DNA from 3 places in the Massilia sp. WG5 genome. Region 3 is predicted to be linked to each of the others. Evidence: predicted binding sites of a transcription regulator. Region 3 holds the regulator's gene; each other region holds the start of a gene.
What was found. The regulator FNR, encoded in region 3, switches genes on or off when oxygen is low (the NO sensors DNR and NnrR bind a similar motif). The targets are predictions, from matches to a motif close to TTGATNNNNATCAA.
Positions count from the first base shown of each region.

Region 1: AM586_RS02105 (lipid-binding SYLF domain-containing protein) is a predicted target of FNR. The motif match lies at 1,733-1,746, and genes of this name have one in related genera.
Region 2: AM586_RS08530 (universal stress protein) is a predicted target of FNR. The motif match lies at 2,917-2,930, and genes of this name have one in related genera.

Region 1 is NZ_CP012640.2:464,459-468,964, forward strand. Features, by position in the region: gene AM586_RS02095 (response regulator) at 1-127, opposite strand, end outside; gene AM586_RS02100 (PAS domain S-box protein) at 143-1,627, opposite strand; gene AM586_RS02105 (lipid-binding SYLF domain-containing protein) at 1,900-2,625, shown strand; gene AM586_RS02110 (nicotinate phosphoribosyltransferase) at 2,628-3,962, opposite strand; gene AM586_RS02115 (hypothetical protein) at 4,201-4,479, shown strand.
Region 2 is NZ_CP012640.2:1,909,977-1,914,482, forward strand. Features, by position in the region: gene AM586_RS08520 (chemotaxis protein CheA) at 1-1,763, opposite strand, end outside; gene AM586_RS08525 (protein phosphatase CheZ) at 1,763-2,635, opposite strand; gene AM586_RS08530 (universal stress protein) at 3,004-3,468, shown strand; gene AM586_RS08535 (response regulator transcription factor) at 3,591-4,235, shown strand.
Region 3 is NZ_CP012640.2:1,304,911-1,309,416, reverse strand. Features, by position in the region: gene AM586_RS05670 (right-handed parallel beta-helix repeat-containing protein) at 1-1,161, opposite strand, end outside; gene fnr (fumarate/nitrate reduction transcriptional regulator Fnr) at 1,375-2,145, opposite strand; gene AM586_RS05660 (cytochrome ubiquinol oxidase subunit I) at 2,352-3,779, shown strand; gene cydB (cytochrome d ubiquinol oxidase subunit II) at 3,781-4,506, shown strand, end outside.

The DNA of each region.
Region 1 (4,506 bases), 840 kb from region 3:
GTCCACGCTCGCCATCGTCCGCCTCCACCAGACGGAAGCGGCCGCCGGGCGTTGCGCTCAGCCGCCGCCGGCACGCCATGCGATCGACCACATCGTCCTCGACCAGCAGCACAAGTATGGTATTCATGTCAGGGCAGCTCGCTCATGGTCCAATCTTCACTGCACACGCGCCGGGCGGCGAGCGCTTCTCCTCTTGCACCTGGCGGTGCGACTTCGGCATCGTGAAATAAAAGGTGCTGCCCTCCCCTGGAACCGATTCGAGCCACACCCGTCCTCCCAGGCTCTCGACGAGCCGCCTCACCAGGGCCAGGCCGACCCCCGAACTCTCGATACGGTCGCGTGGGGCCAGGGTCTGGAACAGCTGGAAAATGCGTTCGAAATGGCGCTGTTCGATGCCCGGCCCGTTATCCGAGACCGCGAAGCGCCAGTGATCGCCCTCGTCGCTGCAGTCGACGGCCACCCGCCCCTCGGGCTTGTCCAGGTATTTGATGGCGTTCGAGATCAGATTGTGGAAGACCTGGCGGACACGCGTCGGCTCCGTCCAGATCACCGGCAGCCCGGGTGCGACGGCCAGCTTGATGGTCGCCGGCGGTGACAGGAGGTCCACGATATCCACCAGGGTCGCGTTCAGGTCGACCATCCGCAGCGCGCCGCCCTCGCGGCCCACGCGCGAATACTCGAGGATGCCGTCGATCAGACTTCCCATCCGATGCACGCGGCTGATGAGCAGGCGCATGTGTTCCCGGCCTTCGTCGTCGAAACAATCAGCATAATCCGTCGCCAGCCAGTCCGCCAGCGCGCCGATCGCGCGCAGCGGCGCTTTCAGATCGTGTGACACGGCATAGGCAAAATTGCTGAGCTCTTCGTTGGCGCCGCGCAGCTCCCGCAGCAACAGCCCGGCCTGCTCCTCGCTCTGCTTGCGCGCAGTGATATCACGCACCAGTCCGGTGAACATGCGTGCGCCGCCGATTTGCATCTCGGTTACCGCTATCTCCATCGGAAACAGGGTGCCATCCTTGCGCAGACCATGCACCTCGCGCCCGATGCCGATGATGCGCCGTTCGCCGGTCCGCAGGTAATGGCGCAGGTAGCCACCGTGGCGCTCACGGTCCGGCGAGGGCATCAGGACCGAGACATTGCGTCCGGCAAGCTCCCGCTCCGTAAAGCCGAACATGCGCTCGGCGGCCGGGTTGACGCGCTCGACCAGGCCATGCTCGTCGATCGTGATGATGCCGTCCGCGGCGGTCTCGAACACCGCGCGCATGCGTGCCTCGCTGTCGCGCAGCGCCTGTTCGGCGCCGCCGATGGCGCGCGCGTCATGGATGGTGGCCAGCGTCAGCGGGCTGCCTTCGGCGTCGAGCCTCGTCAGGCTGAGCCCGACGCTGAACGCCGCGCCCGCCCGGTCGAGCGCCATGACGGGGCCGCTGCCCGCATGGGCGCGGCGCGGCCCCTCAGGCAGCAGCACGTCGAAGCGTTTCCCGATCAATTCCTCGAGAGGCCACGCGAACAGCGAAGACAGCGGCGGATTGGCGCGCATGATGACGCCGCCGGCGTCGTATACCAGCATCGGGTCGCGGGCCGCCGACAGAAGCCAGTCGAGGCTGGCAGCGATATTGTTGGAATCCATGTTCACGCTGTAAATACATGAATTCGGCCATCATAGAGATTATTTTGCTCAATATCAAAGCTAATGCGCCAGTTTTCGCAACTTCTAGCAGAGATTTAGCTCTTCTTGATCTGCATCAAGTAAAGCCCCTCCGGCGGCAGGACAGCGCCTTGGCTTGTGCCCTATGCATGACAGAGATATTGAATAGGCTTCTTGATCGGAGTCATACCAGAGAGGCCATTTCAAGGACTAGCATTGAGCTGTTCCAATTCTCAAGAGTGAAGGAGTATGTCATGGATGCCCTCAGCGAAAACGCCCTGCAACTTGCGATCGCCTTGTTGCTGGCAGGTCCCGGGATCCTTCATGCCCAGGAGAGCCGTCGCCCGGTCGCCGACACGACGGCGGCACCCGACCGCCAGGCGGCCGCGGCCGAGCGGCATGTGCTGCAGGCCACGAACATCGTGCACACGCTCGACGCGGATACCCGCATGCGCTCCCTGCTGGATACGGCGAAAGGCATTTTCATTGTCCCGGCCAACAAGCGCGCGGCGGTCGGCATCGGCGCGGAAGGCGGCGCGGGCTTATTGCTGGTCAAGCACGAGGATGGGAGCTGGTCGCAACCGGTCTTCTACAACACCGGCGGCCTGAGCCTTGGGCTGCAGGCGGGCGCCGAGGGCGGCGCGCTGGTTTTCTTGCTGAACAACCAGAAGGCGGTCGATGCCTTCCTCAAGAAGACCAGCGTGTCGCTGGGCGCAAAGGCTGGCTTGACCGTCATTAACTGGAACAGGATGGTCCAGGGCACTGCGGGCAGGGGCGATGTCATCGCATGGTCGGACAACAAGGGTTTGTTCGGCGACGCAGCCAGCGTCGAACTGAGCGGTGTGCGGATCAATCAGGGCGTGAACAAGGCCTACTATCGCAGCACCCTGTCCGCCAGCGACATCATCGGCGGCAAGGCCAGCAATCCGCAGGCGGAATCGCTGGTGCAGGCACTGTCCGCGAAGCGGCCCGGATCCTGAGCTCAGGCGAACTGGAAATCGACCAAGGCGACCAGCTGCGTGATGCCCGGCGAAAGCACGGCCGGCGGCGGTGCGGCCGCTTCCAGTGAGGTCAGCCGTGGAGGCAGGCTGGCGAGTTCGCTGCGCAAGGTCTGGCGCATGTGGCCCAGGGTCCAGTGCGGCGAATGGCGTTTCCCTTCCTGCATCACCGGCTGCAACAAGGGTCTTCCACGAACGTATTCGGTCTCCAGCCCGATCGTGTCCTGGACCAGTATGCCGTCGTCGTCAAAGCGGCGGAAGACCTGCTTGCGTCCGGGGTAGGTCTGCTTGCCGGCCGAACGCTTGCGCCGGGCGCGGCCTTCGTATTCGGCCAGCTTGTATGCGCAGTCGAGGAAGGGCGCGTCGGCCGAGGTCGCCATTCGCGTCCCGATGCCGAAGCTGTCGATCGGCGCGCCTGTCTCCATCAAGGCAGCGACACGATACTCGTCGAGATCGCCGCTCACTGCGATCCGCACGTCCGTGCAGCCGGCCGCGTCCAGCAGCCGGCGCGCGAGGCCGGCCTGTTCGGCAAGGTCGCCACTGTCGATGCGCACCGCCCGGACCTGGGCGCCCCCGGTGGCGCGCAGGCGCCGGATGAGGGTGACAACGCGCTCCAGCGCGCGCGGCACGTCATAGGTATCGACCAGCAGGGTGCAGCCGTCCCGGCAACCGTGGGCAAAGGCGGCGAATGCCTGGTCTTCGCTGGCATGCGCCTGGACGTAGGAGTGCGCCATCGTCCCGGACAAGGGGATGCCGTAGCGCTGGCCGGCGAGTACGGTTGCCGTAGCGTCGAACCCGGCAATGAAGCTGCAGCGCGCCGCCAGCAGGGCTGCCTCGGCGCCATGCGCGCGGCGCATGCCGAAGTCCACCAGTTCGCGGCCCCGGGCCGCCAACACGCAGCGCACGGCCTTGGAGGCGATCAGGATCGAAAGCTGCAGCAGATTGATGACCCGGCTCTCGATCAGCTGGGCCTCGGCGATGGGCGCGCTCACACGCAGTACCGGCTCGCCGGGGAAGAACACGGTTCCCTCGGGCATGGCGTCGACCTTCCCGGTGAAACGCATGGCGCCGAGATAGCGGAGGAATTTTTCCGTGAACCACCCGCTCGCGCGCAGCCAGCCGATCTCCTCCTGGCCGAAGGACAGGCGCTCGAGATAGTCGAGCACTTGCTCCAGCCCGGCGGCGACGAGAAAATTGCGACCCGGCGGCAAGCTTCGGACGATGAAATCGAAGACGGCCATTTCTTCCATGCCCTCCGCATGGTAGGCCTGCGCCATGTGCAGCTCGTACAGGTCGGTCAGCAGCGGCGAATCATCCATGCGAGCGCTCCCCTGAACCGTTCCGCAAACCCTTCGGCCGCGGATCCGAACTCAGGCTACGCGCAAGTATCGAAATTTTGTTTGAGGTGAGTCAAATCGCCGCAGAATGCAGCGGCCTGACATCACAAGGAGATGCGTCGTCATTCCGCCCAGAGCACAGGCGTCGCGCGTACCGTGTTGGCGCTTGCCCTTGACGTACGGGACAATGATGCATGCGAACGACAACCAAGGAGCGTGCATGAACATCCTAGTAAAGAACACCACTGCGGACAAGACCCGCATCACCCTGGTCGGCGAACTGCAGGATGGCACATTCAAGGCCAAGGTGATGCCCGAGACCGACGTTCCTTATACCCCCTACTGGGAACACCAGGTCGAACAGCGGATGATCTACATCCAGCCCGATCCCGAGCAGCTCCAGGCGATCGTCACCGCCCTCAACGAGCGCCGCCTGAGCCTCGACCAGCTGCAGAGCTTCGGCAGCGCCGCCGGCGGCGAGTCGGAGATCCCGGTCTAGCGCTCCTTCAGGACGGGGCGAGCGCGG
Region 2 (4,506 bases), 610 kb from region 3:
GCCGTCATCGGCTTGATCACCAGGTCGGCCGTGCCGTCCACCGCTTCCACCGCGATGATGTAGGGCTGGGGCGCGTTGATGACGATACCGACGCGCTCCGAGCATGCCTCGTAGCCGAGCGACAGCGCCAGCGAGCGCACCGGCAGCGGACGGCCCTGGTCCTTCAGCACCGGGGCGCCGCCGACCTGCATGAACTCTTCCGGCAGCTCGACCACGCGCTCGACCACCGCCATCGGCAGGGCCAGCTGGGCGCCCGAGGTCGACACCAGCATGGTCGGCACGATCGACAGTTCGATCGGCAGGCGGATCGAGAACTTGGTGCCGGTGCCGAGGTTCGAGTCGATGCGGATCGCGCCGCGGTTCTTCTCGACCGCGGTCTTGACCACGTCCATGCCGACGCCGCGTCCCGACACCGACGACGCCACTTCCTTGGTCGAGAAGCCCGGCAGGAACACCAGCTGGTAGGCTTCGTCGTCGGAACTGGCCTGGTGCTCGGTGATCAGGCCCTTTTCCATCGCCTTCTTGCGCAGCTTGGACGGGTCCATGCCGCGGCCGTCGTCCTGCAGCACGATCATGACGCTGTTGGCTTCCTGCCAGGCTTTCAGCAGGATATAGGCCTTGGCCGGCTTGCCTGCGGCGACGCGGTCTTCCGGGCCTTCGACGCCGTGGTCGAGCGCGTTGCGCAGCATGTGCACCAGCGGGTCGTACAGGCTGTCCACCACGACGCGGTCGACTTCGGTCTCGGCGCCTTCGATGATCAGCTCGACTTCCTTGCCCAGGTCCTTGGCCAGCTCGCGCACCAGGCGCGGGAACTTCTGGAACAGGCGGCCCACCGGCTGCATGCGGGTCGCCAGCGTGGCGCGCTGCAGCTCGGCCGAGTAGCGCGAGGCGCGCTCCAGGGTCTCGGTCAGGGTCGCCATCAGGGTGGCGGCCTGGCCTTCGAACTTGAACTGCGCCAGACGCTCGAGCAGCACGGCAGCCTGGTTCGCGGCCTGCACCGATTCGCCCGCCACTTCCAGCAGCGCGTCCAGCTTGACGGCATCGATACGGATGCTCTCGTCCTTGGCCGGGGCGCTTGCGGCCGGCTTGCTCTCGGAACGGCGCTCGACGCCGTCCCAGCCGGCCCTGGCCGGCGCTGCTTCCTGTGCTGCGGCGGGCGCGGCCGGCGGCGTCACCGCGGCTGCCGGAGCGGCTGCCGCTGCCGGAGCAGAAGCCGCGGCCGGCGCATGAGTGCCCGGCGGGACCACCGCCATGTACATGCCTTCCCAATCCAGGTCGTCATTGCCGACGTCTGCGGCGGGCGCAGGCGCTGCAGCGGCGACCGGCGCCGGGGCCGCCGCCGGAGCGGGAGCAGGCGCAGGTGCGGCCTTCGGCGCATCCTTGCCGTCGATCGCATCCTTCAGCATGCGCTCGAGATCGGCCGGCATCGGCGCAAGCTGCTCCGGCGCCGTGCCGTTGTTCAGGTCGTTGAGCTGGTCGGCGACGAAGCCGGAAGCCTGCAGCGACGCCTCGATCGCCGACGGCGTGACCGGGGCCGCGCCGGTGCGCAGCGCATCGAACAGGTTCTCGGTCAGGTGGCAGGCGGTCACCAGCGCAGGGAGTCCCATGAAGCCCGCGCCACCCTTGATGGTGTGGAACGAGCGGAACACCGCGTTCAGCGTTTCCTTGTTATCCGGATCGCGTTCGAGGCGGAGCAGATGCTCCTCGACGTTGGTCGCAAGATCCAAGGCCTCGATCACGAAATCCTTGAGCATTTCATCCATTAGAATCCCAGATCGGCAAGAAGGTCATCGACACTGTCCTGGTCGAGCGCCGCGGACGGCACCGACGGTCCCTGCATCAGTTCGGCGGGCTTCTCCTGTTCCTGCGCCGCGTGCTTCTGCGCCAGCTTTTCCTTCACCTCGGCCGGGGCGCTGTCGCGCAGCAGCTGGGCGAGTTCGTTCTCGACCGTCTGCGTGATCTTGACCACTTTCTTGATCAGCTGGCCGGTGATGTCCTGGAAATCCTGGGCCATCATGATCTCGAGCAGGCGCGCCTTCTCGGCTTCGGTTGCTTCCGACACGGCTGCCGCGAAGCTGCGCGAGTCGCCGGCCAGCGCCTTGAACTGGTCGAGCGACAGCTTGCCGGAGAACAGGTCGGCCCAGCGGCCTTCCATATCCTTGGCCTGCTTGGACAGCTGGTCCTGCGCCGGCATGCCTTCGTCCAGCGTGTTCAGCACCTTGTTCGCGGCCTGCTCGGTCAGGCTGGCGACGTATTCCAGGCGGTCCTGGGCGTCGATGATCTGGGACGAGGCTTCGGTGAGCGCCTTGTCGTAGCCGAGTTCGCGCAGCGAATCGTGCATGATGCGCACGATGCTGCCCAGGCGGGCATACATCATCTGGCCGTCCGGATCGTCCGAGGCTTCGGCAGCGGCGGTGACGGCCGGGGCCGGCACGGGTGCGGCCGGCGCGGCGGCGGGCGCGGAATTCGAGGCAACCTGGTCGAACAGGGCCTCGAGGTCGTCGCTGTCGCCACTCTCTCCGCCCGCGGCGGGTTCGGGCGCCGGAGCCGGTGCCGGTACGGGAGCGGGCGCGCTGGCTCGTTGCGCTGCCACTTCCTCGAATAATGCGTCGAAATCGTCAGCGGCGTCGGTCATAGTCCCTGCTTCTCCATAATGTAAATGTCGCGATGATCAGTGCTGTGTGCTGTACTGCTGCCGTCAATACACTGACGGCCGGGTATTGCACGAGTGTATCAGCGTGGTTGCCGTAGGTAAATCTTAGAAGACGGACCGTTGCCGATTGGCTCCGTAAACTTAGTTCAGCGACAATTATTTCTGCGTGTTTCTGAATATTTTCACAAAGCAAGTGTTGTATTTTTTTATCGCAGCTGCTTTTGTGCCATGTGATGTTTTCGCGCAGGAAAGCGAGCCCAACCCTGATTAAGATCAAGCATTTACTATCTGCCAAGGATGAAAAGCCGAACTACAATAAGAAGGTAACGTGACGTGAGGGAGGGCTCACCATGTACCAGAAGATCCTGATCACCACCGACGGCTCCGCGGTGTCCCAACACACTGCCTGCGCCGGCGTCCAGTTCGCGCAACAGATGGGAGCGGAAGTGCTCGCGCTGTTCGTCGCGCCCGAGTACCAGTACCCCGTGTATGTGGAAATCATCCCGCCGTCCTATCCCAGCGAAGAGGACTATATGGCGCAGATGCGGCGCCTGGGCGAGGAATACATGGGCAAGATCATGCGCAAGGCCGACGAGTGCGGGCTGAAGCATTCCTGCATGACCGCGTTCTCGGACGCGGCCGCGCTGAAGATCGTCGACGTGGCTGAGCAGCAACACTGCGACCTGATCTTCATGGGCTCGCACGGCCGCAGTGGCTGGGGCCAATTGTTGCTCGGCAGCGTGACGAACAAAGTGCTGTCGCAGACGAGCAAGCCGGTCCTGGTGCACCGTCTGATCCGCGAGCCCGGCACCTGAATCCGCCGCGCCGGGCCGCTGGCGGGTGACCGCCGGGGCGGCCTATTGCCAAAAAAATACAAATTAAATTTTAGCAATGTGCTAGCGTGTAGGCTACGCACGCATTGCACTGGGGAACTCCTATGATTCGCATAGTCATCGCTGACGACCACACCATCATGCGCGAAGGCCTCAAGCGCATCCTCGACGGCGCGCTCGATATCGAGATCGTCGGCGAAGCCATCAACGGCTTCGAAGTGCTGTCGCTGGTGCGCCAGGGAGGTTTCGACCTGCTGCTGCTCGACCTGTCGATGCCCGGCCGCAGCGGGGTCGACCTGATCCGCCAGGTGCGCAGCGAAGCGCCCAAGCTCGCCATCCTGATCCTCACCATGCACGAGGAAGAACAGTATGCGGTGCGTGCGATCCGCGCCGGCGCCCAGGGTTACCTGACCAAGGAAAGCGCCGGCACCCAGCTGGTCGGCGCAATCCGCAAGGTGGCGTCGGGCCGTCCTTATATCAGTACCGAAGTGGCCGAGCAACTGGCGCTGAACATCATGGCGCCGAACGAGCAACTGCTGCACAAGCAGCTGTCGGACCGGGAATTCGAGGTGTTTTCCTTGCTGGTGGGAGGCAAGTCGATTACCGAGATTGCCAACAACCTGCATCTGTCTGTGAAGACAGTGAGCACTCACAAGACCCGCATCATGCAGAAGATGGGCATGACCTCGCTGTCCGAAATGGTCCAGTACGCCGTCGCCCACCGCCTGCTGGCGCCGATGAAGGCCTGACCGCTGGAACCGGGCGGCGCCTAAACTGTTTTGGACATTCCTGGCTGTCCATGGTTGCTCCACGACCTGCGTGGCGCATAAGAGACGAGCTCTTCTCGACGCTTATCCTACACGGGTATGCCCTGCCTTCCCTCGGAAGTGAGCCAAGATAGTAAGAATATTCTTACATTCTGACTCACCTTCCTACCTACACATTCAGCCGTTGCTGATATGAATGCCGAACTCGTGTTGGCATACTGACTTCAGCGTTTCGACTTGCTTGCGGTCCATT
Region 3 (4,506 bases):
CAGCGGGCCGCCGTAGTTGCGGTTGGATTTGCAGGTGTTGTAGCGGATCGTGTGCCCCGATACGGCATCCGGCCCCGCCGAGGTCAGCTCGATGCCGCGTCCGTACCAGCTCGGACCAAAATCCCCGCCATTCGCATTGCAGACGTTGTTCTCGATCATGTAATTCCTGGCGAGCCCGCTGATATGAATGCCGAAATTCATATTGTTGCTGCAGTTATTGTTGCCGACGTAGTTGCCATCGCCGCTGTTGATGAGGATGCCGGTGAGCATCCCGCTTACGGTATTCTTGTCCAAGGTGGCGCCGGCCCCCTGGACCAGGTAGACGCCGATCGCCCTGGGGTTCGTGCTGTAGGCGACGCCGGTCGGCGGAGAAACGCGGTTCCCGCGAATCACGAGATGCGTGAGGAAGGTGTCGCTGCTGTAGGTTTCGCAGCGGATGCCGTGCGAGCTCCCGGTGCCGCCGCCGTGGTGGCGGACGGTATTGTTGAGCAGGCGGATGTCGTCGACGGTGAGGTTCGCGGCCACCAGGATCCCGTGGTTGGCATATGTGGCGCTGTTACTGATGACGTCGAGCACGCAGTTGGAGACGGTCGTGTGGCTTTTATTGAACATATACACGCCGGCGCAGTTCGATGTCAGCCTGCAGTTGTCGAACACGCAGTTATTGCCCAGCCAGATGATCGCCGCGTCGCTGGCTTCCGGCAAGGCGCTGTTCCGGATGTCCAGGTTGCGGTAGGTGACGAAATCGCGCTCCTGCTTCAACACCGCGATCGAGGCGCCGTCGGCCGGCGCGGTGGGCGCGGCCGGCAGGACAATGACCGGTTTTGGCCTTGACGCATCGTCGCTGCCGTCGGATCGGTAATAGGCGCCGATCGTGATGCGCTGGGACGGCACGCCGCTCGCCGACAGCTGGAAGACACCGGAATAGGTCGTGCCCCGTTTCTGCAGATAGGTGTGGCCGGGCGTCCAGGAAACGCTGGTCCAGGAGCGGAACGGGCTGGCAAGCGTGCCGTCGCCCGGGCCGGCGACTGTCGGATCGATGTAATGCACGTTCGCGCTGGTCGCGGCCTGGGCCCTCGTGAGCCATGGAAGCGCCGCGCCGGCGCATACGGAGACGCCCACGCGGGAGGCAATCCGAAGGAAGTTTCTTCGCTTGGTCATGACTGTTTCTCCAGAAACCGACAAAGATGGTGGACACTGCTCTGTCCGCCTGGCCGATGGTAAGCTTTGCGGTCGCAAAGCCGCAACGACTCTTTGTCGAAAAAGGAGAAATGCAGTCAGGCCGAGTTGTTGCGACGCCAATTCCCAGCGTCAAGTAGGTTGACTTGCCTGGGGTTTGCGCGGCCTGGGCGGCAGCCGGACGCCATGCCGGGCTCACGCCATCGGACTGCACTGCTCGGTGCCGGCCGCCATCGCCTTCAGGCGCGGCAGGTCGAGCAGGCTCACTTCGCGCTTGTCGATCGCCACCAGTCCCATTTTCTTGAAGCGCGACAGCAGCCGGCTGATGCTTTCGATGGTGAGCCCCAGGTAGTTGCCGATGTCTTCGCGCGACATGCGCAGGGCGAACTGGGTGGGCGAATAGCCGCGTGCGGCGTAGCGGGCCGATTTGTTGACGAGGAAAACGGCGAAGCGCTGCTCGGCGCGCATATTGCCGAGCAAGAGCATGACATTCTGCTCGCGCGTGATCTCGTTGCTCATGATGCGGTGGAAATGGCGCAGCAGGGCGGGGACTTGGCCGAACAGCTCTTCCAGGTTGGCGAAGGGGATCTCGCAGACTTCGCTGTCCTCGAGCGCCACCGCATCGCAGCGATAGCGGTCGCCGCTGATCGCATCCATGCCGAGCAGCTCGCCGGCCATCTGGAAGCCCGTGATCTGGGCTTCGCCGGCCGCGTTCACCTGGTAGGTCTTGAAATGCCCGAAGCGCACGGCGTACAGGTTACGGAAGGGCTCGCCCATCTTGTACAGCGCCTCGTCGCGCTCGAGCCGGCGGCGGCGGCCGATGATCTTGTCGAGGCGGTCGATATCCGCATTTTCCAGGCCCATCGGCAGGCACAGCTGGTGCATGCTGCAGGCTGCGCAGCTGGCCTTCAGCGCCGAGACGTTCAGGGGCCTGCTGTCATTCTGGATGGAAATAGCCTGGATCATCGGAAGTGAAGAGTCGGATGGCGGTCGATACCGGATTATACGGCCCGTCGCCACGCACGGGGCCGTCTCCTTGGCTTTTAGTCAAGGACTTGTTTGTACTTCGTGTCATTTCCAACAGCCCGGCGGGGGCGAGCATTGTCATCCTGCCAATCGTGCGCACACTGGCCCATGCTAGATTCGGGACACGACATCACGGGAGGACTTTCATGTTCGGACTGGCGGCATTGGACCTGGCGCGCGTGCAGTTCGCGTTTACGATGTCGTTCCACATCCTGTTCCCGGCCATTACCATCGGCCTGGCCAGCTACCTTGCCGTGCTGGAACTGTGCTGGCTGAAGACGAAGCGCCGGGTCTTCGTCGACCTGTACCACTTCTGGCTGAGGATCTTCGCCGTCACCTTCGGCATGGGTGTCGTCTCCGGCATCGTGATGGCCTACCAGTTCGGCACCAACTGGAGCTATTTTTCCGACTACGCCGGGTCCATCACCGGACCCCTGCTGGCCTACGAGGTGCTGACCGCCTTCTTCCTGGAAGCCGGCTTCCTGGGCGTGATGCTGTTCGGCTGGACCCGGGTCGGACCCGGGCTGCACTTCCTCGCCACCTGCATGGTCGCGCTCGGCACGCTGATTTCCGCCACCTGGATCCTCGGCTCGAACAGCTGGATGCAGACCCCGCAGGGCTATGCCATCGTCGAGGGCCGCATGGTGCCGGTCGACTGGCTGAAGATCGTCTTCAATCCCTCCTTTCCCTACCGGCTGGTGCACATGTCGATCGCCGCCTTCCTGTCGACCGCGCTGTTCGTCGGCAGCTCGGCCGCCTGGCACCTGCTGAAAGGGCGGGGCAACGATGCGGTGCGCACCATGCTGTCGATGGCGATGTGGCTGGTCCTGATCGTGGCGCCGGTCCAGGCCGTTGTGGGCGACATGCACGGCCTGAACACCCTGCAGCACCAGCCGGCCAAAATCGCCGCGCTCGAGGGCCACTGGCAGAACGAGGGCGACAAGCCGCTGCCGCTGCTGCTGTTCGGCATTCCGTCGATGAAGGACGAGGAAACGAAATTTGCCGTCGGCATCCCGCGCCTCGGCAGCCTGATCCTGACCCATAGCTGGGGCGGCCAGATCAAGGGCCTGAAGGAATTCCCGAAGGACGAGCGGCCGAATTCCCTGATTCTCTTCTGGAGCTTCCGCGTGATGGTCGGGCTGGGTCTCCTGATGATCGCGCTGGGCTCCTGGAGCCTGTGGCTGCGGGTGAAAAAACGGCTGTTCGAGCAGCGCCTGTTCCTGCGCATGGCGATGTGGATGGGGCCGGCCGGCCTGCTGGCGGTGCTGGCCGGCTGGATCACCACCGAGGTCGGACGCCAGCCCTGGATCGTCTACGGCGTGCTGCGCACCGCGGACGCCGCATCGAAGATTTCCGTCGGCCCGCTGGCGCTGAGCCTGGCCGTATTCGTGGTGGCCTACCTGTTCGTGTTCGGGGTCGGCATCGCCTATGTGCTGCGGCTGGTGCGCAAGGGCCCGCAGGCCTTCGACCTGGCCCGCGCGCCGCAGGGCGGGCCGGGCAGGGGACGCACGCCGGCGCGGCCGCTGTCGGTGCCCGAGCCGGACGCTTCCGTCAACGAAGACAACATGACCTGATATGGACATCGACATCACCGCAGTCTGGGCCGGCATCATCTTCTTTTCCGTCTTCATGTACGTGGTGCTGGACGGCTTCGACCTCGGCATCGGCATGCTGTACCCCTTCGTGCCGGGCAGGCGCGAGCGCGACGTGATGATGAACTCGGTGGCGCCGATCTGGGACGGCAACGAGACCTGGCTGGTGCTGGGCGGCGAGGGGCTGCTGGCGGCCTTCCCGGTCGCCTACGCGGTGATCCTGCCGGGCCTCTACCTGCCGCTGATCTTTATGCTGGTGGGCCTGATCTTCCGCGGCGTGGCCTTCGAATTCCGCTTCAAGGCGAACGACCGCGAACGCCCGGTCTGGGACCTGGCCTTCATCTGCGGTTCGATGACGGCGGCCTTCTTCCAGGGCGTGTCGCTGGGCGCCTTCCTGTCCGGGATCCCGGTGTCGGGACGCAGCTACGCCGGCGGGCCGCTCGACTGGTTCGCGCCTTTCCCGCTGGTGGCCGGCTGCGGGGTGATGATCGCCTACACGCTGCTGGGCGCGACCTGGCTGGTGATGAAGACCGAGGGCGAGCTCCACCAGCGCATGGTCAGGCTGGCGCGGACCTTCACCCTGCTGCTGCTGGCGGCGGTGGCGGTGGTCAGCGTGTGGACGCCGCTGTCCCAGCACCAGGTGGCCGAGCGCTGGTTCAGCTTCCCCAACCTCCTGATCCTGTCGCCGGTGCCGCTGCTGGTGGCGGCC